DNA from 3 places in the Planococcus dechangensis genome. Region 2 is predicted to be linked to each of the others. Evidence: a T-box and tRNA genes for the amino acid it is inferred to sense, from the RefSeq annotation. Region 2 holds a T-box; the other regions hold tRNA genes.

Region 1 (7,754 bases), on a different contig from region 2:
ACTCCAGAGAAGCTCCGCCGCCTGTTGAAATATGATCCATTTTATCTGCAACATGGAATTTCTCGACAGCTGCTGCGGAATCACCGCCGCCGATGACTGTATAGCCTTCTGTTTCCGCCATCGCTTGAGCGACGGATTTCGTGCCGTTTGCAAAAGCTTCCATTTCGAACACGCCCATCGGCCCGTTCCAGATAATAAGTTTCGACTGGTTGATGACATCGGCATACAATTTAGCTGTTTCCGGCCCGATATCCAGCCCCATCCAATCGGACGGAATTTCTTCGATTTTCACTGTTTTGGTCTCTGCGTCTTTTGAGAACTCGTTTGCGACTGTTGCGTCGACTGGCAAATAAAACTTCACGCCTTTTTCTTTTGCTTTGTCGATGAATGATTTAGCAAGATCCAATTTGTCTTCTTCGACAAGTGAATTGCCAATTTCATGTCCGAGTGCCTTGATGAAGGTATACGATAGCCCACCGCCGATAATCAAGTTATCGACTTTATCGAGCAAGTGGTCGATGACGCCAATTTTGTCTTTTACTTTCGCGCCGCCGATGATTGCGGTAAACGGGCGGTCTGGTTCTGATAAAGCTTTGCCGAGAACGTCCAGCTCTTTTTCGAGTAGCAGTCCCGATACTGACGGCAAATGCTCGGCGATACCAGCAGTGGAAGCATGCGCTCTGTGCGCAGCGCCGAATGCATCATTAACGAAGACGTCCGCTAGAGCCGCAAATTGTCTTGCGAGTTCCGGATCGTTCTTTTCTTCGCCTGCATGAAAACGGACGTTTTCAAGCAACAGAATTCTGCCTGGTTCAAGAGCATCAATTTCCTGCTCCACTGCTTCTCCCACGGATTCCTCTAGGCATTTCACGTCGCTGCCGAGCAATTCAGCCAATCGTGCGCCTGCCGCAGCTAGTCTCATGTCTTCGTTGACTTGTCCTTTCGGGCGCCCGAGATGGCTTGCCAAGATGACTTTTGCGCCTTGTTCAACCAAGTACTTAATTGTCGGCATCGCCGCACGGATACGCGTGTCGTCGGTCACTTGCCCATCTTGCATCGGTACGTTGAAATCTACACGGCAAAATACGCGTTTCCCTTTCAAATCCAAGTCTTTCATGGTCATTTTCTGCAGCATGAAAATACCTCCTAATTATATTCAAAAAAATAAGGAGTGGGGTAAATTCCCCACCCCTTTTACCCTCTTTATTATAGAGGTTCATTGGTAATTAAGCTATGATTTTCAGCTTACAGCCCTTTTTTGTACATGTGTACAGCCAAGTCTACACAGCGTGCAGAGTAGCCGGATTCGTTGTCGTACCAAGCAAGAACTTTGACCATATTTCCGCCTAGAGCCATTGTAGATTGAGCATCTACTGTAGCAGAAGCAGTGTTGCCGTTATAGTCACGTGATACAAGCGGAAGATCGCTGTATTCCAAATAGCCTTTCAGCTCATTTTCAGTTGCTTCTTTAAGCGCTTGGTTTACTTCTTCAACAGACGCATCTGTTTCAAGTTCAGCAACAAGGTCGATCAATGAAACGTTTGGTGTTGGAACGCGGATAGCCATACCATCGATTTTGCCTTCAAGTTCAGGCAATACTTTTGCAACGGATTTCGCTGCGCCAGTTGTAGTCGGGATCATCGACTCAGCTGCTGCACGCGCACGGCGGTAGTCAGAGTGAGGCGCATCAAGCAATGCTTGGTCGTTTGTGTAAGAGTGGATCGTTGTCATCATGGCTTTCTTGATGCCGAATTTTTCGTTCAACACTTTAGAGATGCCGGACAAGCCGTTAGTTGTGCAAGATGCATTCGAAACGACGTGATGCTCTTCAGGGTTGTAAGTTTCTTCGTTAACGCCCATAACCAACATCTTCATGCCGTTTTTGCCAGGAGCTGAAAGGATGACTTTTTTAGCGCCAGCTTCGATGTGCTTAGAAGCTTTTTCTTCTGTTGTGAAGATTCCTGTAGATTCCAAAACGATGTCGATTTGGTGCTCTTTCCATGGTAATTGCGCTGGATCTTTTTCCGCGAATACTTTGATTTCCTTGCCGTCTACGAAGATTGAATTGCCTTCTGCTGTAACTTCAGCGTCCAATGTTCCGTGTACTGAATCGTATTTCAATAGATGTGCCAGCATAGCTGCATCTGTTAGGTCATTGACTGCTACTACTTCCACTTCACTGTTTTGCATTGCTTCGCGGAACACTACGCGGCCGATGCGGCCAAAACCATTGATTGCCATTTTTAAAGTCATTTATAATTCCTCCAGTTTTGTTTTTGGATTAAGTATCATTCTTGCTGCGCCTTCATCAGTAATTAGAATCGTCCGCTCCGGGGCCGTTTGAAAATACGATTCAATGGCACGGGCTTTAGTCCGGCCACCAGCCACCGCTAAAATGCTCGGCGCTTTTTGGACCTGCTCTAGTTGAATCCCCGCTGTTGGTATGCGATAAACTATTTTTCCTGTTTTATCGAAATAATAACCGAACGCTTCACTGACAGCTCCGCCAGTTTTGATCTTTTCGACTTCTTGTGCAGAAGAGCGTCGCCTAATGGCCATTTCTTCTGCGTCGCCGATGCCATGTATAACCAAATCAGTTTGATCATACAACGCCATCATCTCTTTGATGACCGGCTCTTTCACCATCATCTCTAGCGCTTCTGCACTTAAATGTTCCGGCAAGTAAAGCGTTCGGACTGCACCGCCGGCTTTTTCAGCAAAAGATGAAGCGATCGTATTCGCCTGGTGCAGCATTTCTTCACCGAGGCCGCCTCTTGCAGCGACAAACTGCAAATCGGAATTTTTTCTTGCGGGCCGGATCTGCGCAGCAACACCAGCCATCGTACTGCCGCCAGTTACTGAGATCACGTGGCATTTCTCCAGCATTTCTTCTACAAAATGAGCCGCCTTGCGTCCGATTGCCGATTTGACCGATGACAGCTGATCGCTGTCTCCCGGCAACACGACTGCCTTTTTGATGCCAAGTTTTTCTTCAAGCTCGGCTTCTAAGACAGCAGTCCCCGACAATTCCTTGACGAGTTCTTGAAGCTGCTCCAATACAGTTGCTCCAAGGTCTGTCAATGTCATGCCGCTTTTGTTCATCTCAATCAATGCATGATCGCGCAACAAGTCGGTCTCTTTGCGAATTTCTCTTTCAGCTGAGCCTGTTAATTCACTAAGTGTGCGTCTTCCTACAGGTTGTTGTGCTTGAATCAGCTCGAGAATGCTATAGCGCTTTTTCAGCAAGCTTGGCAGTTCTGGCAATAAATGCACTTGTGCTTGTAGAACTGAATCCATTGCCCCACCCCTTCGTTGGACGTTTTTTGTCCCACTTAGTTTCATTTCGTCCCACTACCCACATTGTAGCCGAGCTATCGGATTTATGCAAATAAAAAGAAACGTTAAAGAATTAACGTTTCTAAAAGTTCCCCGTAGCCGAAATTACCGTAAAGCAGCACGCGCTCCTCTTTGACGAGCACCGGAATCATGAGCATGTATTTTTCATGCAGCTCGGAATCTTCTTCTATATTGATTTCTTTATATTCCAACGGGTAGTCTTCCTGCAACAGGCGGATCGCTAGCTTCGCTTCCTCACAAAGCCTGCAGTTTGGACGCGTATATAATACGAACATATCGCAACTCTCCCTTTTCATCTTCACAGCTAGTAAAACATATTTCCATACCATACAGTATACAACTTGTGGCGCTTTTCTTTTACTATAATAATTTCACCCGTTAAGACATTGTTTTTACAAGATTTCTGATTAATTATCGGAATATTTTCCCTAAAAGCAAAAAAGCCATACAACCTGAGACAGGCTGTGTGGCTTAATGATTAATGCCCTCGGAGGGAATCGAACCCCCATCTCAAGAACCGGAATCTTACGTGTGATCCATTACACTACGAGGGCAAATGTCTTTAGCGACTTTTCTATTATACGAAAGCTTTTTGCATAATTCAAGGCAATTTTTTGCAATACGTTAGATTTGACCTTCATTGACCAAGATGTGTATGATGAATATACAGCTGAACGGCGTTTCAGCAGCACTCATACTTACCCAAAGGAGGAAATTTACATGAATTTGATCCCTACAGTAATCGAACAAACAAGCAGAGGCGAACGAGCTTACGATATCTACTCCCGTTTGCTGAAAGACCGCGTCATCATGCTCGGCAGCGGAATTGACGATAATGTCGCCAACTCGATCGTAGCGCAGCTATTGTTCCTTGAAGCGGAAGATCCAGAGAAAGACATCTCGATTTACATCAACAGCCCTGGCGGCAGCATCACAGCAGGCATGGCGATTTATGATACGATGCAGTTCATCCGCCCGGATGTCCAAACAATATGCATCGGCATGGCAGCATCTATGGGCGCTTTCCTATTGGCGGCTGGAACAAAAGGCAAACGCTTTGCGCTTCCAAACTCCGAAGTGATGATCCACCAACCACTCGGCGGTGCCCAAGGCCAAGCAACTGAAATCGAAATCGCGGCAAAACGCATCTTGTTCTTGCGCGAAAAACTCAATACCATCCTTTCCGAGCGTACTGGACAATCGCTTGAAGTGATTTCACGCGATACGGACCGCGACAACTTCATGACAGCAGAACGCGCGCTGGAGTATGGTTTGATCGATCAAATCATCACACGCAGTAAATTGCCTGAAAACCACAAAAAAGAAGATTGATCCAAATAGAAAAGAGCCATTTCCCAGCGCTTAAGCGCTGCGGAAATGGCTCTTTTTTTAAAAGGAATGGAATTTCTTCTGTCCTAAGCCTCTTTTTCGATTAATTGCGCCAGTGCATCAACCGCCGCTTCTTCATCTGCCCCGTCTGCAGAAATCGTTACGTTTGTACCTTTGCTTACGGCTAGGCTCATGATGCCCATAATGCTTTTGGCGTTGACTTTCTTCTCGCCTTTTTCCAAGTATACATCCGAACTATAGCGATTGGCTTCTTGTACGAACAATGCCGCTTGCCTAGCTTGTAACCCTGTTTTTAATTGCACTTCAACTTGTTTTTCCACCATGCATATCCTCCTCCGGAAACTTGACTCTCTCGCAATCTATAGAAAAGAACAACCGATTAACGGCTGATCGTTTCGCCTTTTCTCAACGACTCGGCAATCTCATCGATTTTCCGAAGTCTATGGTTGACGCCTGATTTGCTCACTTTTCCGGCCGATACCATCTCACCCAATTCTTTCAGCGTGACATCTTGATGTTCGACACGCAAGCGCGCGATTTCTTTCAAGCGATCCGGCAATTGATCGATGCCGATCACTTGGTCAATAAAGCGGATGTTTTCGATTTGGCGCAGTGCCGCATCAATTGTCTTGTTCAAATTCGCGGTTTCGCAATTGACCAGGCGGTTTACGCTATTGCGCATGTCACGCAGTATGCGAACATCCTCAAACTTCAACAATGCCGAGTGGGCACCGGTCAAGCTCAAGAAATCCGATATTTTTTCTGCTTCTTTTAAATAAGTGACAAAACCTTTTTTACGTTCGATCATCTTGGCATTCAATTGAAAATGGTTCATCAATTTGACTAACGACTCGGCGTGGTCTTTATAGGAAGAATACACTTCCAGATGGTAAGAGGATGTTTCCGGATTGTTGACAGATCCTCCAGCCAGAAAAGCACCGCGGAGATACGCCCGTTTGCAGCAAGTCGTTTCGATGAGATCAGGTGAAATATCCTGCTGGAACTGAAACCCTTCCGATAAAATCAATAAATCTTCGAGCACAAGTTTCGATCCTTCACGTAAACGGCAAATATATACATTGTTCTTTTTCAAACGCATCTTTTTGCGGACCAGCAATTCAACCGGATAAGCTTTATAGAAACGTTTCAGCAATGTATAGATTCTTCGTGCAATCGCGGCATTCTCTGTCTGTATATCGAGGCTCAATTGGCGGTTGGAAAATGACAATGTGCCGTTCATGCGGATCATTGCCGATAGCTCTGCCTTCCCGCAGCAATCATCCACTTCAACTTGAGTCATTTCTTTTTTTGTTTCTGATGCAAAAGACAAACTGTGCCCCCCTTTCAAGCCCTATGAATAACGGCTCTGCGGCTCTTTTTGCGGTTGGCCGTTTGCGTATTCAAAGAGCCACTTCGCCACTTTCATCGGTTCATGCCGAACGGCTTCTCCAAAAATATTGGTGATATCGTGGCGGTATACTTCCAGCCCGAGATTTTTCAGCCGTTCTTCATCGTATTCCACTGGCCAAGCTTGTTCTTTTTTGTATTTGTCAGCTATATTTTGCGGCATCCGGACTTTGTCGAGGAGTATAGCATCGAGAAAACCAGGAGTCACATGATCGTATAAAGCGGTGACATGATCTGACGCGCTATAGCCATAAGTTTCGCCCGCTTGTGTCATGAGGTTGCATATATAGATTTTCCGCGCCTTTGCATTCAACAGCGCTTTCTTAATGTCCTTCACGAGCAAATTCGGCAAAATGCTCGTATACAGCGAACCCGGCCCGACGACGATGACATCGGCTGCCTCAATCGCTTGGATGGTATCCGGCAAGGTTTTCACGTTCGCAGGCTCCAAAAATACGCGCTTGATCGGCTGTAAATAAGCTGGAATTTTCGACTCACCTTTAATGATCGTGCCGTCTTCAAGCTCGGCATTTAATGTCACCAATTGATTGGCAGCAGGCAACACGGTCCCATTGACGTTCATGACACGGCTCATCTCACGCACTGCATGGGAAAAGTCTCCCGTCATGTCCGTCAAAGCGGCAAGCATTAAATTGCCGAGTGAATGCCCTTCCAAATCATGCGAATGCGTGAAACGGTATTGGAACATTTCTGCCAGAAACGGCTCAGCGTCCGATAATGCAGCCATGACGTTGCGGATATCGCCAGGCGGCGGAATATCCAAATCGTCGCGTAGACGTCCAGAACTGCCTCCGTCATCGGCAACGGTGACGATTGCAGTCAAGTCGAGCGGGAAAGTTTTTAAGCCGCGCAGCAAAGTGGACAGACCTGTGCCGCCCCCGATAATGACGATTCGTTTTTGCTGCTGACTTTTCTCCATGCGCTCATCCCTTTCTGATTTTCACATCTCTATGCGTTATGCTGACTTTGTGGCTTTTGGATAAGGTTTTCCCGAAGTGTTCGGCTAGCGTTACTGAACGATGCTGGCCGCCCGTGCAGCCGAAAGCGATGACCAGCTGCGCTTTGCCTTCTTGTTTGTACTGGGGAATCATGAAATCGAACAGGTCTTGCAACTTGTCGACCAAAGTCTGTGTTTCCTGCCATTTCAAGACATAATCCGAAACCGGCTTATCCAGTCCGGAAAGCGGGTTCAATGTCTCGATATAATAAGGGTTCGGCAAGAAGCGTACATCAAAAACCAAATCTGCATCGATCGGCATGCCATGCTTAAACCCGAAAGACATCACATTGACAGTAAAGACATTGCTCGACTTTGTTGAAAAGTCCGTTCTGATTTTTTCTTTCAATTCACGCGGGCTCATTTCAGAGGTGTTGTACATATAATGGGCGCGCCCTTGCAGATCCTTCAACATATCCCGCTCTTTTTTGATGCCGCCAAGAACGAGTCCGCCCGGAGACAATGGATGGGAGCGCCGTGTTTCTTTGTAACGGCTGACCAGCGTCTGGTTTTCCGCATCAAGAAACAGGATGGTGATCGACACTTCCGGCTCTTTAGACAAATCGTCGATGGCATCGACTAAGCTATCGAAGAAATCACCGCCACGCAAATCCATTACTGC
Region 2 (7,754 bases):
TCGCATATGGGCTATCCAAGGCCGCGGACGGCTTGAAGTTCTGGTGGTACAATTGCAGCGCCTGCATCGTATAATCCGGCGCGAAATGGCTGGCAAATGAAAACGGCAAGCCTTTTTGCGCGGCGAGTTGTGCACTGAACCCGCTGGAGCCTAACAGCCAAAGCGGAATGTTCATGCCTGTTCCCGGGTAGGCCCGGACTTTCCCGACGGGGTTATCGGAGAAATAATTCTCCAATTCCAGCACTTGTTGGGGAAATTCATCGCCTGTACTGTGAAGCGTACGGCGCAGTGCGTAAGCCGTCGCCTGATCGCTTCCTGGCGCGCGGCCAAGACCGAGGTCGATGCGATCCGGATAAAGTGAAGCAAGTGTTCCGAATTGCTCTGCGATAACGAGCGGTGCGTGGTTCGGCAGCATGACGCCGCCCGAGCCGACACGGATCGAGTTGGTTTTTCCGGCGATATGCCCGATCAATACGGACGTTGCCGAACTGCCGATTCCTGGCATATTGTGATGCTCCGCCAGCCAGTAGCGGTTGAATCCAAGTTTTTCGACGTGCTGCGCAAGTTCTACGCTATTTGCAAATGACTCCGTTGCGGTGCTGCCCAAATTGACTGGCGCCAAATCGAGCACAGCCACAGGAATCTGCTGAAATGTTTTTTGTGTCATATCTTTAAGCACTCCTTTACCTTCCCTATTGTACAGCTCAATATCCGGAAGGCGTATGAAAATGCTCAGAGCTCGAAAATCCATCGTCGGGAATGCTTATACGACCCATTTGAGGAAAACCCATGAGCAAAATAGAATCTGCACCCAAATCGCCGTATTCAGCAAAAAGAGGGTCGAGTACGAAAGCGTTGTTGCTTTATGTTTATAGAAATAGGTAGTAATAAGGATTGCAGCCGCAACCCATAATGGAATCAACCATAAAAATCCAGGTTCAACGAAGCGTTCATTCGTGTAATTCTCCCCGATAGCCCCTTCTGCGAAAAACATGGAAATCGATATAGCCACAAACCCGCTGAACAATAAGTTTCCCCAGAATAAGAAAACTTTCATTTTATCTCTCCTTCTTCAGCCAACAAACTTGATTCAATCTCTCGATGACCCGCTCTACTTCATCTAATTCCACAATTGAATAATCAGCTTCAGCCTGATCCCAGCCGGCATCTTTTTTCCAGACCGCGATCATGCCGGAATTTTTCGCTGCCTCCACATCCGTTAGGGGATGGTCTCCGACAAACAGGCTTTGTGCCGGCTTCACAGCCAATCCGGTCATTGCTCTCATGAAGATTCCGGGATCCGGTTTTCTCAAGCCTTCGCTTTCTGAAATCATGATGATGTCAAAAAGACCTTTGATTCCTAAAGCCTCAATGTTATCCATCTGGAACCGGCCTTTACCGTTCGAGATGATGCCCAATTTCATGCCTTGATCTTTCAAGCCCGCCAGCATTGCTTGGAGCCCGTCAAAAGGGACGCAATGGAATTGGAAATGAGCGAGGTAATCCACCAGTAAAAACTCCATCGTCGCATGCTTTATTTCAAATTCTTGGATCAATTGTGCATAAACCTTGTCTTTCCACACATAGCCACGTCGGTCCAGTTCGATAAACCGTTCGGCATACAATTGTTCTGGGATATGTCCGAGAAATCGCTCCAGACGCCGATATTGATCATGGATGAATGAAACGACGGATGCGTCTCTATTGAGCAGCGTTCCGTCCAAATCAAACAGCACTGCTTTGATCATCGAGTCGCCTTATTCCATAGACGCTTGCATTCCGGTTCCCTGGGCCCTTCATTCAAAAGAAAAACATCTGGATTACTTAATGAGCGCCATCCTTTAAACCCGAAGCCTTCTATATATCTTGATAGAAGCAGCGCCATGATATTGCCGTGGGTAACGATCGCCGCTGTTTGACAGCCGCTGTTTTTCAGCTCATCCACGACTTGCGAAATACGGTCCAGCGCCTGTTGGCTTGACTCCCCGCCTTCAAGCGCGAGATCGTGGTCATCGAATGTGCTTTTCAACTGCTCCAACCAATCGGGAAGGTCGCTCGAACTCAAGACCCGTTCTTTCAAGTGTTCGTCAGTTTCGATTTCTATACCTAATGCTTCTGCTAAAGGTTCAGTCGACTGGACGGCTCGCGCATATGGGCTCGAGACGATCCGATTGATATTTGCATCTGCCAAAAATCCAGCCAATTCCACAGCCTGTTTCTTTCCATGTTCAGTAAGCTCAGCATCCGGCTCTTGTCCGCGCGCGGCACAATGCCGAATGATATAGATCGCCGTCATTTAACATCACTCCGTTTCCGTTTCCGTTTACAAACCAAGTATATCCACCATGATCTCCGCGCTGCCGGGAGAAAACATAAAAAGTGAAACACCGATGCACAAGGCGCCGCCCAATAGGAAAGCGATTTTCACACCGAGCGAAAATCCTCTTTTCGGAAGTATTCCGGCGAATAATAAACAAATTCCGATGAATAACAACAGCATATACCAGAAGCCCATGCGCCCACCCCTTTATTATTAGTAATAGATAAGACGCTTAGTTTACAGGAAGGTTCTGGAAAATTACATTGAAAGACAGATTTCATATCTTTCAACAGGCCGCATAGACACTATTCTTTTGTTACATCCTTTCGGGCGCCCGAAGCCCGAGCAAACGCAAACCTTCTTTTAACGTGATCGCCACCGACATGACGAGCGCCAATCTATCCTGTTGTTCGGCATCGTCTGCCAGTACTTTCACATGGCTGTAAAACGAGTTGAATTCCTGTGATAAATTCAGCAAATACTTTGCAAGGTGCGAAGGTTCACTTTGCTGGAAACTTCTCTCAATCACATCGGGAAACGCCATCAGCGCTTTAACGACTCCCCAGCTATAAGCATCCTCTAGCCCTTTAAACGTTTCTGGATTCACCTTCACAGTGGACTTTTTCAGGATAGAACAAGCTCTGGCATGTGTGTATTGCACATAAGGGCCCGTATTGCCTTCGAATTTCAGCATGTCGCTGAGTGAAAACTCCACATTATTCAAGCGGTCATTTTTCAAGTCGTGGAACATGATGGCACCGATTCCGACCATTTGTGCTATGTCTTCCTTTTCTTGAAGCTGCGGGTTTCTCTCGGCGATATTGTTTTCTGCCATGTCTACCGCTTCTTTAATGACTTGTTCGAGCAAGACCACTTTGCCTTTTCTGGTCGACATCTTTTTCCCGTCTTTTAAGATAAAGCCAAATGGCACATGCTCCATCCCGTGTGCCCAGTTGAATCCGAGCTTTTTCAGCACAAGAAAGACTTGCTTAAAGTGCAAGGACTGCTCTTGCCCGACCACGTAAAACGATTTTTCAAACTGATAATTTCGTTGGCGATACAAAGCTGCGGCCAAATCACGCGTGCCGTATAATGTGCCGCCATCGGATTTCCGGATGAGCAGCGGTGGCAGCCCGTATTCATCCAATAAGACGACGTCCGCTCCACCCGATTTGACTAGCAGGTTTTTCTGTTCAAGCATGGCCACCACTTCATCCATTTTATCGTTATAAAATGCTTCTCCATTGACTGAATCGAAGGAAATTCCGAGCAGCTGATAAATTTTATCGAACTCTTGGAGTGATTCATCCCTGAACCATTTCCATAATAGTTCAGCTCGTTCATCATGCCCTTCTAGCTTCTTGAACCATAACCTTGCTTCATCATTCAACTCAGGATTAGCCTCCACTTCTTCATGAAAACGGACATAGAGAGACAATAATTCTTGAATGGGTGCTTGCTTTACTTTTTCCTCACTGCCCCATAACTGATAGGCTGTGATCAGTTTGCCGAATTGGGTGCCCCAATCCCCCAAATGGTTAATGCGAATAGTTTCGTATCCACATTTCTCGGCGATATTCGCCATTGCATTGCCGATGACGGTTGAACGCAAATGGCCCATCGAAAATGGCTTGGCGATATTTGGTGAGGACAAGTCGAGTGTAATCGTTTTGCCTGTTCCTTCGTTATTCGATCCGTACCCATCCTGTAATGCTAAAATGGATAGCAGCACATTTTTGCTCACTACAGCTCTGTTCAAAAACCCGTTGATATAAGGCCCTTCCGCTATTACATTCTCGAAATGTGCATGATTGATTTTCAGTGCTACCGAGGCTGCGATAACAAGCGGTGACTTTTTGAGCTTTTTTGCCAAGACAAAGCACGGAAAAGCTAAATCCCCTTGATTTCTATGCTTAGGCTGTTCAATCAATTCGGACACTTCCGTCACCGTCAGCTTTCCTTCTATTGCCGTTGAAATTTCTTGCGCATAGGTTTTCACTAACTCCACAAACATCATCCCCCTTATTTAGAAACACAAAAAAGCCCGTCTCTGTATAACTCAATACAGAGACGGGCTTGACCCGCGGTACCACTCTTATTGTCCAGAAAAAGGACCAGCTCAGACTCGCTAACGGGATTTCCCGGCAAACCCTACTAACGGTTCAGGCTGCTTCTCAGAAGTGCGGTTCATTACAATCAATCCATCAGGCTCCCACCGTCCCCGACTCGCTTTTCGATTCATTATAACTACTCTCTTCTTCATAGAATTTACATATTTTTCAATTATCATATCCCATAGTATTACGTAAGTCAAAATTTTTTTAATCTTCTATCTTCCCATCACTTCTTCAAACCATTTTACCGTCTTCATGTCCCCGCCTGTTGTTCTCGTCTCCCAGGTCAGTTCGGTGAAAATTTCCGACAGCGGCGCATAAATTCCTCCGTGTTGTTCTGCCCATTCAAGCGCAATGGTGTTCTCGAAAAGCTGCGCCATTTTCTTCATCAAACCCTTTGCATCAAAGCTTTGCAGTGCTGCATCAAATTCGGCAAATGCTGTTAACTCCGCCTGTAGGCTTTCCGTTTTCCCTTTCACTAACTCCACATCCTTGGTCGTCTGTAGTTTTTCCAGACGCTCTTCGATATGCTGGATAAACAACTCATGCGCTGAAAATTTATTGACAAGGCGGATCAACTCAAGACCAAGAATGTTTGCTGTGCCTTCCCAAACGGTGAGCACTTGTGCATCGCGCAATAGGCGTGGCGTGATGAAATCCTCGATATAGCCATTGCCCCCATGCATTTCAATCGATTCATGCGAAAAATGAATCGCCTGTTCTGCCGATTCTTTCTTTAAAACTGCGATGAGCAAGCGGTTCAACACTTGTTCGTCTGGCGATGCATTGCCTACTGTGACGCGGTCATACAAGTCGATTAAGTCAAAGATTGCCGCCGTTTCAAATTCCTGTTTGGCGCGCAGTTTCATTAAGCTGTCTTGTACCATCGGGAAATCCGTGAGTTTTTTTCCAAATGCATTGCGGCGCTCGGCATACTCTGTCGCCTCATCCAATGCGCGTTTCATGATGCCAATTGAGGCGACCGCGTTACAGATGCGCGATAAGTTCAAGGCTTCCATCATATACTTAAGCCCGCTTTTCGGGTCTCCAACGACAAACGCCTGTGCCCCGTCGAACTCGACTTCACCTGAAGGCACTGCGCGCACACCAAGCTTGTCTTTCAAGCGGCGGATCTTGATGCCGTTCAGCGCCCCGTCCACTTTCCACGGTACCGCAAAAAGCGTCAGCCCTTTCGATCCATCCGGTGCCCCTTGCATACGGGCAAGCACCATGGCGACACCCGCCATGCCGGCATTTGATGCGAAATACTTTTCCCCGTATAACCGGTAGCCATCATCCGTTTTGAGCGCCTGAACGACATTCGCGCCGACATCCGAACCGCCTTGGCGCTCCGTCAAAAACGTCGCGCCTTCAAACAGTTCTGTATCCCCTGTCGCACACACATGAGGGAGGAATTTTTCTTTAACGGCTCCGTCTGCGTAATGGTTAAGCAAGTACGCCGTCGCCATCGTTAGCGTGACCGGGCAGTAAAAGCCGGGTTCTGATTGCGACAATAAATAACCTTGCGCAAAGCTGTAGACATAATTGCCTTTTCTGCCGAGTTGTGGAATCTCCTTATGGACATAGCCGACGATGCCCGTCTTATACGTTTCATCGACCGTTTTTTTATACCCTTCATTGACCCACACACGAGATATATCTTCTCCAAGACGATTGTATTTCTCGAGCTTCGGCGCACCTTCCCGGTCTGTATGGCGTGCGCGTTCATCGATGTCGCCCGCTGCGAGCTTGCCGAACGAGTGGAGCTCGCGGTCGGCATAACGGAAGAACTCCTCCGGCAAGCGCTTCGCTAAAATCTTTTTCAAGGTTTCATCTTTTGCGTAGAAATTGCGTTCGCCGCTTGGTGCGGCACCTTTCAAGACGACCATTTAAACACTTCCTTCGCGCAGCGGCTGCTTGAGGATCTTGCCGGAGGCGTTGCGTGGCAATGCTTCGACTTGTTCGATGAGCTTCGGCACTTTATAGCTTGCCAATTCTTTTCCGGCGAATGCTTTGATTTCATCTGCGCTCAGTTCACGCGATGCGGCAAAATACGCTTTGACCGTTTCGCCCCATTCCGCATGTGGCACGCCAATCACTGCGGTTTCGTGAATTTCCGGATGGGTGATGAGCACTTCCTCGATTTCCTTCGGGTAAATATTGACACCGCCAGAAATGATCAAATCCTTCTTTCGGTCGACGACCCAAATAAATCCGTCTTCGTCGAATTTCGCCAAGTCGCCCGTTTTCAGCCAGTCACCGATAAAGGTTTCTTTTGTTGCTTCTTCGTTCTTATAATAGCCGAGCATATTGCCTTCGCCTCGGAGCAGGATTTCCCCGACTTCACCAGGCGCCACGTCTTGCCCATCAGGATTCACGATGCGGATTTCGGTATGGAGTGCGGCACGCTTGCCGATGCTTCCCGCCTTTTCTGCATGTTCCGTCCCCGTCATCAAAGTTCCGCTCGGCCCAGCTTCGGTCAAGCCATACACACACACCAAATTATCGGTGCGGAACGCTTGTTGGACGAATTTCACTTCCCCCGCAGATAAGGGCGCACTCCCGTAGATCCACCATTTCATTGAAGACAAATCACGCTGTGCGATCTCGGGGTGCTTGCCAGTCATGAGATACGCGACCGGTGCGCCAAAGAAATGGGTCGTCCGTTCCTTTTCTACTGTATCAAGCAACAAGTCCGGCGTGAATGTCGGAACGAGCACATGCTTCGCGCCGACAATCATTCCCGCCACCAAAAACAGATGAAGCGGTGCGGAATGGCTGAGCGGCATCATATGCAGGAGACGGCTTTCCGGTTTCATTTCCATCTCGACGCAAATCATCTGCGCGACCGTCAACACATTGCGGTGGCTGAACAAGACGCCTTTCGGTTTGCCGGTCGTGCCAGACGTGTAGAGGATCGTTGACGGCTCATCGTCCTGTGCATCGGATGACAATCTTTCCGCCGATTCCGTATTGGCGAGTTCCTCAAACGACTGCCAGCCAGATACAGCGCCGCCTGTCTTGACCTTCAACATATCCGTTTTCAGTTCTTTTACCGCATCAAACAACAAGTCGTGCGCGACAAGCGCTTTTGCATCCGAATGTTCCACAATGTATTCGATTTCTTTTTCCCCGAGCTTCGCGCTGATCGGTACGATGACCGCCTTGATGCGTTGTGCGGCGAAATAAGCAGCAACGAATTCCGGCACATTCGGCATGAACAAGATAACCTTATCTCCTGTCCCGATGCCGTACTTTAGCAGTGCATGTGCCAAATTGTTCGCCCATCTATCTAGCTCCCCAAATTTCAAACGCTGCCC
Region 3 (7,754 bases), 880 kb from region 2:
AATCTGATTTTATCGGTGCAGCTCCGCTTTCACAAGTCCGCTTGATGAACGCGCATCCATCTGGTGCAATGAACCGTGATGAGCGCTTGAACGCTATCATGGGCGAAGGTGGATTGGCTGATTGCGGTAACTCGCAAAACTGTGTTGAATCTTGTCCAAAAGGAATTCCTTTGACGACTTCTATCGCAGCTTTGAACCGCGATACAACGATCCAAATGTTCCGCAACTTCTTCGGAAGCGATCACATGGTCGACTAATCAACACTCCGCCTTTATGGCGGAGTTTTTTGTTTCACTGAAATCTCCCTAGCTTGATGGAAACGGATGTCCTTTACGCCAGTTTTTGCTATACTAAAAAAACGAGAAGTTGAATATAGGGGGAACTGGAATGAAAGCGGCATACATAGAGGAATTTACACACTGGCAGGAAGGTTTCGAGTTCTATGCACCCGTGCATGTGCGTTTTTCAGAAACCGATATGTTCGGACACGTCAATAACACAGTGCCGATTGCATATTTCGAGTACGCGCGAATTGAGTTTATGAAGTCGATCGGGCTTATGCAGAGCTGGCTGCAAAAAGACAGCGATTTGATTCCGGTTGTAGCAGATATGCAAGTGGACTTTGTACGGCAAGTGTTTTTCGATGAACAGCTTAAAGTGTATGTCAAAGTGGCATCCATCGGCAATTCGTCAGCGGACATCCATTATTGGGTGGTCAACGACAAATCACAAACATGCTTCACCGGCAGAGGCGCCATCGTCCAAATTTCCAAAACGACTGGCAAAGGCTCGCCTTGGACACCGGAAGACAAAAAAATGCTCGGTGCGGGAAGTCTGACTTCCTCGCGAAAATGAAGCAAGCCTTGCCTTCTCAGGAAGAAAGCTTCACTATTAAAGAAAACAACAGCAGCTAGGGAGTGAAACGAGTCTATGACTGAAGACAAACTAACCGGACGCCATGATTTAGAGCGTGTGGCGTTTATGGAGAAAGAACTGCGTTACATATCCGGCATCATCAAGCAAAAGGGACGCGAAATCCTGCATTCTTATACCATCACACCGCCGCAATTCGTCGCCTTGCAATGGCTTTTCGAACATGGCGATATGACCATCGGCGATTTGTCGAACAAAATGTTTCTTGCATTCAGTACAACGACGGACCTTGTCGACCGCATGGAGAAAAACGATCTGGTGGTCCGGACACGCGAAGAACAAGACCGCCGTGTCGTACGCATCAAATTGTTAAAAGAAGGCGAACGCATCATTGAAGAAGTTATCAAAAAACGCCAGGACTATTTACAAACCGTTCTGGAAGATTTCAGCGAAGAAGAAGTCGAGCAATTTTCGTCATTATTGGAGAAAATGCATATCAACATGAAATAGGAGCGGGGCTATGACATTGAATGCGCCAATCGGAGTCATTGATTCGGGCGTCGGCGGATTGACCGTCGCCAAAGAGATTATGAAACTTTTGCCTAATGAAAAAATCTGTTATATCGGCGATAATGCGCGTTGTCCATATGGTCCCCGTCCGCTTGCAGAAGTTCGGCGCTATACATGGCAAATGGCAGAAGCGCTAGTGAAAATGAACGTCAAAATGCTGGTCATTGCTTGCAATACAGCAACAGCCGCAGCGCTCAATTCGCTTCAGAAGAAACTTTCCATCCCGGTCATCGGTGTTATTTTCCCTGGCGCCAGAGCCGCCATCAAATCGTCATCGACCAAAAAAATCGCGGTTCTCGGGACAGCTGGGACCGTCAAAAGCGGCGCTTACGAAAAGGCGATCAAATCGCTTGTGTCGTCGTCCGAGGTCATTCAGCTGGCCTGCCCGCGTTTTGTTCCGCTCGTGGAAAGTGATGAATACGAAGGGGAGTTTGCGCGGCGCATTGTCAAGGAAACGCTGAGCATCATCAAGTCGAAGGAATTCGATACAGCGATTCTCGGCTGCACGCATTATCCGTTGTTGCAAGGGTTTATCGAACAGGAACTTGGCAAGACAGTCACTGTCTTGTCATCTGCACAAGAAACGGCAAAAGATGTGTCACGGCACTTAAGCTATTCAGATAAGTTTGCTGAGCGCAAAAAGCCGCCTGTCCACCAATTTTATACTTCTGGTTCAACGGAGATTTTCCGCACGATCATCCGAAAATGGCTCGCCATTGATGAGCCTAGCATCCGTTCGATCCAGTTCGCGAAAACCTGACGGCTCAGCCGCCGGGTTTTTGTTGTTGCGGTAAAAATATGGTAAGCTTTTTGAATATATGAGGAGGATTTTACATGATAAGAATAGATGAAAGACAAATTGATGAATTGCGCCAAGTGGAAGTGGAAACGGATTATTTGATTCATCCGGAAGGCTCTGTTTTGATTACAGTCGGCCAGACGAAAGTCATCTGCACCGCCACCATTGAATCACGGGTGCCAAGCTTTTTGAGAGGCCAGGGCAAAGGCTGGATCACGGCTGAATACTCCATGCTCCCGCGTGCGACCAATAGCCGCAACCAGCGTGAAGCAACACGCGGCAAGCTCGGCGGCCGCACAATGGAAATCCAACGCCTGATCGGCCGTTCATTGCGTGCTGTCGTAGACTTGGAGAAAATCGGGGAGCGTACGCTCTGGATCGATTGCGACGTCATTCAAGCAGATGGCGGGACACGTACGGCGTCGATTACAGGCGCTTTTATCGCAATGTCCATCGCACTCGGCAAGTTGGATATTCCGGTATTTCCGGTGACGGATTATTTGGCGGCGACAAGCGTCGGCATCACGAGCGATAAGCAAGCCATTCTGGATTTGAACTATGCAGAAGATTCCACGGCTGCTGTTGACATGAATTTAGTGATGACTGGATCCGGAGAATTTGTGGAAATGCAAGGAACCGGCGAAGAAGCAACGTTCAGCCGTACGGAGTTGAATGAAATGCTCGACCTTGGCGAGCACGGCATTCGCCAATTGATCGACATCCAGAAGCACGCCCTCGGTGAATTGGCTCATCGCATCGGTGAAAAGGTGGAGTCAGCATCATGAAAAAAATTATCATCGCCACACAAAACAAAGGAAAAGCGAAAGACTTTGAAACCTTGCTCGCGCCTTTAGGCTATGAAGTGCTGACATTGAAAGATGTCGCTGAAGATTTGGATATCGAAGAAACCGGAACGACCTTCGAAGCAAATGCGATCTTAAAAGCGGAAGGCGTAGCACAAACACTTGGCATACCGGTTATCGCGGACGACAGTGGCCTTGAAATCGATGCATTGGACGGCGAGCCGGGCGTCTATTCGGCGCGTTATGCCGGCGGGGAAAAAAGCGACGACGCCAATATCGACAAAGTGCTGGAGAAGTTGGCGCAAGTACCCGATACGGAACGTACAGCGCGTTTCCGCTGTGTTTTGGCGGTTGCAGCACCAGGTGAAGAGACGGTGACTTTCTCGGGTTCTTGCGAAGGCGAAATCTTACGCCTGCGCCGCGGCGAAAACGGCTTCGGCTATGACCCTATTTTTTACGTACCGTCGCAGGAACGCGCCATGGCGGAACTTGAGCCGCGAGAAAAAGCAGCCATCTCCCACCGTGGACAAGCATTGCGCAAGCTCAGCGAAGCCATGCCGGAGTGGCTGAAATAAACATTATGATATTTTTTTGAAATAGCATTGACTTTTCTTCGAATGATTTCTATAATTAAAATTGTCTTTCAGAAGGAAAGTCATGTCTCAGTAGCTCAGCTGGATAGAGCAACGCCCTTCTAAGGCGTCGGTCGGGGGTTCGAATCCCTCCTGGGACGTAATATTGCCATACGCTACAAAAGCAGCCTCTCTTGCAGAGGCTGCTTTTTTTGTTTTTCAATAATTTGTCGTTGTGGAAATAGTAAATGCCGTCTTCATGGTCGTCGAGGTTCGTGTAAAGAACATGGAGCAACAATTTTGAGCAGGATGACAGGTTGGAGAGATGGTATAATCAAACAAAGCAATAATTGGTTGAAAGAACGATCCTGGCGCTACTAGTGAAAGTTTGGCAACCCCCAAAAGAATGGAATCAGCACATTCAGTTTGCTGTACAAAAACGGACAGTAAGGAGCCTGGCGATGAAAACTTTGGATTATACATTAGTAGATGTATTCACCGCTGCGCCTTTTGGCGGAAACCAATTGGCTGTTATAGAAGCAAGGCCGGATTTGACGACAGAAATGATGCAAAAGATCGCTGCGGAGCTGAATCTTTCCGAAACGGTGTTTGTGTTCCCGCCGACAAAAGGCGAAAATATCCGGAAGCTGCGGATCTTTACGCCTCAAATGGAACTTCCGATGGCTGGGCACCCAACGATTGGCGCCGCATATGTTTTAGCATCATCAGAGACGGTCCAGACAAACGATGGCCGAAACGACTGGGTGCTGGAAGAACAAATCGGGGATATCCCGGTATCAGTCCATAAAGGCAAAGGACAGATTCTTACTGTTGAGATGACACAACCAGTGCCCATTTTCAACAAAGCATTGCACGACAGAAAACTTGCAGCCCAACTGCTTTCTTTAACAGAGCAAGAGCTTCATCCTGATTTGCCGGTTCAGACCGTATCATCCGGCGTGCCTTTTTTGTTCATTCCACTGCGGTCGCTTGAATCGATCCGGCGTGTCCATTTCCGGCTCGATGTATGGGAACGGCATTTCAGCAACCATCCGGACACGCAACACATTTTCACTTTTACGACTGAGACAGAAGATGCTGAATCGGCGGTTCACGGAAGAATGTTTGCCCCGGCCATGGGGATTGCTGAAGATCCGGCCACTGGCGCTGCTAGCGGTCCGCTCGGTGCTTATTTGGTTGAACACGGTGCTTTGCCTACAGCTGATACTGGCGTTTTCACGATTCGCAGTGAACAAGGCTATGAGATGGGTAGGCCGAGTACGATCGATATCACGGTGACTGGCCAGGTCGGCAGCATTGAGAAAGTGAAGATCGGCGGCAGTTCTGTCATCATCGGAAAAGGACGGCTGTTCTTTTGAGAGGTTAATTGAATGTTATTGCTTTGCAGTGAGTTGTTAATTTGAGATGTCCATTTTTACAGTTTCCTTTCAACAGGCAAAATAAAAGCTTGGACCCTAATTGGGAAGCCGGGTTTGATTTGTCGCTATCGTGGCCATTCATTTGTGAGCAAATGATGGCCATTTGATTTTCTGCTGTTTATTTGCGTGCATTCGAGTACAATGGAAAAAGATAGAGAAAAAACAGACCTAAAGGTGGAAATGACTCGTGTTTAACATCAACTGGAAACGAATTTTGATCATTTTCTCGCTTCTTCAAGCGAGCCTCATCGCATCGACCGCGTTAAGCATATGGGCATTCGGCAATGAGTCGGAAATATTTGAAGCAGATGCGGCAATTGTCCTCGGCACGAAAATCATCGGCGAAGAGCCTTCTCCTGTGCTCGAACAGCGGATACGCCATGCAATCGATTTATACGAAGCAGGCTATGTGAAGAAAATCATTTTCACTGGCGGCATTACCGACGGTGCGGATTTTGCGGAATCAGCGGTCAGCCGGGGTTTTGCCATCCGTAATAATGTGCCGGCTGAAGATATTCTCATTGAAACCGAATCACTCGTCACCTCCGAAAACTTCAAGTTTGCCGGCGAGCTTGCCGCGGCAAACGATTTATCGAGTTTTTTGGTCGTCAGCGATCCATTGCATATGAAACGAGCATTGCTTATGGCAGAGCATGCGGGAATTGATGCGCATTCATCTCCAACTCCTACGACCGAGTTCACAAGCTTTTTTAAAACGGCACCGTTTTTTGCGCGTGAAGTGGTTTGTTACATAGCATACGTCGCTGCCCATGTCCTCATTTAAAACTGCTCCGCATTTGCGGGCAGTTTTTTATTTGCTAAAAGATGAAATGTTCTGAATTCTGGTGATACACTAGAGAAAAGCGGAGAGGGTGATAGATGTGGAAACGGAATTGTTGAAGCTCAGCACGAAATGGCAAGGGGATTTTGTTTTTGAAGCGAGCGGGCAAGGCGGCCATGTGTTGAAGATGGATGCCCATAAAGGGGTCGGGCACGAACAAGGCATGTTGCCCATGCAAGCGCTTCTCGGATCGCTCGCGGGTTGTGTCGGAATGGATGTCATCATGATCCTGCGTTCAAAAATGGGCAAGGTGCGTTCGATTGAAATTGTCACCGAAGGGGAAAAGCGCAAAGCGCCGCCAAAAGAGTTTTTAGCGGTAACGGTGACGTTTTTGGTCGAGGGCGATATCGAGAAAGATAAAGTGCTTCACGCAATCCAGGTGAGTGGAGAGAAGTATTGCCCAGTCGCTCATTCTTTAAAGGCAGAAGTCCGCTACCAGCTTGTCTTGAATGGTCAGCCAGCTGGCGCATAATAGCGCCAGCTTAGGTTTTTACTGAGCTAATTCCTATGGTATGATGAATGGACAAAGAGGTGGTAGGATGCGGAAGAAATTTGGAGATTTAACACGCAAGGGCAATGTCATTGTTTTCCCGACGACCGTCACGCGTCTGTTGACGGAAGGCATGACCAGTTTGAAGAATGAACGATACGAAGAAGCGCGCGACAAATTGTATCAAGTGCTTGTCTATGAGCCGGAGCACGCAGCAGCTCTTGGCGGATATGCATATAGCTTGTATGAGCTGGGCGACTATGAAGAAGCCCTCGAAGTGGTCAAAGAATTGCTGCGCATCGGACCCATCCATTACTTGGAGACGATGGAGTTATACATAAGCATTTTAATGCAAGTGAAAGAGTTTCAGGAAGCGGAAAAAATGATCGAAGTGCTGATCGAGGAAAACGTTCTGCCAGCAGAGCGCCTCGAGCAATTCCATCAATTGCGCGAGTTGAATGAGCGCATAGCAGACAGCACCGCTTCGTTTAAAAAAGATGTCGAACGCTACGCGACAGAGCCGTTCTTGCAGTTGAGCCCGCTTGAGCAGGAACAGCGCGTGACCGAACTCCCGAAAGACGCATACGCTGCGATGCAAAAACAATTACAAAAGCTCATCGCACACCCTCAGGTGGACTGGGTGGCAAAGTCTTATTTATTATTGATGCTGCGTGAACAAGGGCTCTCTGGAACTGTCCATTTAGAAAAGTTTCATTATATGCGTGAGTTTGCCATTGAAGCACTCCCAGACCCCTTGAAAGATACCCGGCTGCTCAATATCCGCATGATGCTCGAAAGTGCGCTGGAGAAAGAACCTGCGAAATTGCAGATGGCGATGGAATTGGTCGACCGGCATATCTACTTGCTGTATCCGTTTTTCTGGGAAGATTTCGAGGAAGCGGACATTGCGGAGGCTTACCGTCTTTATCTCGACAGTTTGTTCAGCGGGGAAACGCCGGAACATGCCAACTTAGAACTGATAGATCTGCTGAAGCAAGCGGAGGCCTACATAGAATTGCGCAATGGTTAGAAATAGTTGAACCTGCTCGTATGTATGATATAATGTGGAGGTTGTCAAAAATTCGTACAAATAAAGTACACACTTTGTAAAAAAATGTTTGGAGGGCTTATACATGTCAGCAAAATGGGAAAAGCAAGAAGGTAACGTCGGAGTCTTAACAGTAGAAGTACCGGCTGAAGAAGTAAACGGCGCACTTGATAAAGCATTCAAAAAAGTCGTCAAAGAAATTAACGTACCAGGTTTCCGTAAAGGGAAAATGCCACGCCAAATGTTCGAAAAGCGTTTCGGTGTAGAATCACTTTACCAAGACGCACTTGATTTCATCCTTCCCGATGCATATGCGAAC

The links. A T-box is a leader RNA that pairs with one kind of tRNA and senses whether it is charged. The one in region 2 lies ahead of argS (arginine--tRNA ligase), so its partner is inferred to be a tRNA-Arg.
Region 1: it encodes a tRNA-Arg, which carries the amino acid that the T-box ahead of argS (arginine--tRNA ligase) is inferred to sense. The anticodon was not compared.
Region 3: it encodes a tRNA-Arg, which carries the amino acid that the T-box ahead of argS (arginine--tRNA ligase) is inferred to sense. The anticodon was not compared.

The regions. Positions count from the first base shown of each region.
Region 1 covers NZ_JBHSGL010000014.1:74,671-82,424, forward strand. The annotation lists gene ACFO5U_RS13840 (phosphoglycerate kinase) at 1-1,132, opposite strand, end outside; gene gap (type I glyceraldehyde-3-phosphate dehydrogenase) at 1,246-2,253, opposite strand; gene ACFO5U_RS13850 (sugar-binding transcriptional regulator) at 2,254-3,297, opposite strand; gene ACFO5U_RS13855 (glutaredoxin family protein) at 3,402-3,632, opposite strand; tRNA gene ACFO5U_RS13860 (tRNA-Arg) at 3,840-3,911, opposite strand; gene clpP (ATP-dependent Clp endopeptidase proteolytic subunit ClpP) at 4,078-4,689, shown strand; gene ACFO5U_RS13870 (HPr family phosphocarrier protein) at 4,773-5,030, opposite strand; gene whiA (DNA-binding protein WhiA) at 5,087-6,037, opposite strand; gene ACFO5U_RS13880 (gluconeogenesis factor YvcK family protein) at 6,059-7,054, opposite strand; gene rapZ (RNase adapter RapZ) at 7,059-7,754, opposite strand, start outside.
Region 2 covers NZ_JBHSGL010000005.1:909,895-917,648, forward strand. The annotation lists gene ACFO5U_RS07775 (LLM class flavin-dependent oxidoreductase) at 1-667, opposite strand, end outside; gene ACFO5U_RS07780 (hypothetical protein) at 764-1,057, opposite strand; gene ACFO5U_RS07785 (HAD family hydrolase) at 1,059-1,748, opposite strand; gene ACFO5U_RS07790 (histidine phosphatase family protein) at 1,745-2,296, opposite strand; gene ACFO5U_RS07795 (hypothetical protein) at 2,324-2,515, opposite strand; gene argS (arginine--tRNA ligase) at 2,637-4,328, opposite strand; T-box leader at 4,384-4,592, opposite strand; gene ACFO5U_RS07805 (acyl-CoA dehydrogenase family protein) at 4,650-6,323, opposite strand; gene ACFO5U_RS07810 (class I adenylate-forming enzyme family protein) at 6,324-7,754, opposite strand, start outside.
Region 3 covers NZ_JBHSGL010000005.1:27,222-34,975, forward strand. The annotation lists gene sdhB (succinate dehydrogenase iron-sulfur subunit) at 1-257, shown strand, start outside; gene ACFO5U_RS03165 (acyl-CoA thioesterase) at 388-855, shown strand; gene ACFO5U_RS03170 (MarR family winged helix-turn-helix transcriptional regulator) at 931-1,383, shown strand; gene racE (glutamate racemase) at 1,400-2,203, shown strand; gene rph (ribonuclease PH) at 2,278-3,027, shown strand; gene ACFO5U_RS03185 (XTP/dITP diphosphatase) at 3,024-3,620, shown strand; tRNA gene ACFO5U_RS03190 (tRNA-Arg) at 3,705-3,778, shown strand; gene ACFO5U_RS03195 (PhzF family phenazine biosynthesis protein) at 4,079-4,996, shown strand; gene ACFO5U_RS03200 (YdcF family protein) at 5,244-5,840, shown strand; gene ACFO5U_RS03205 (OsmC family protein) at 5,938-6,369, shown strand; gene ACFO5U_RS03210 (tetratricopeptide repeat protein) at 6,437-7,417, shown strand; gene tig (trigger factor) at 7,521-7,754, shown strand, end outside.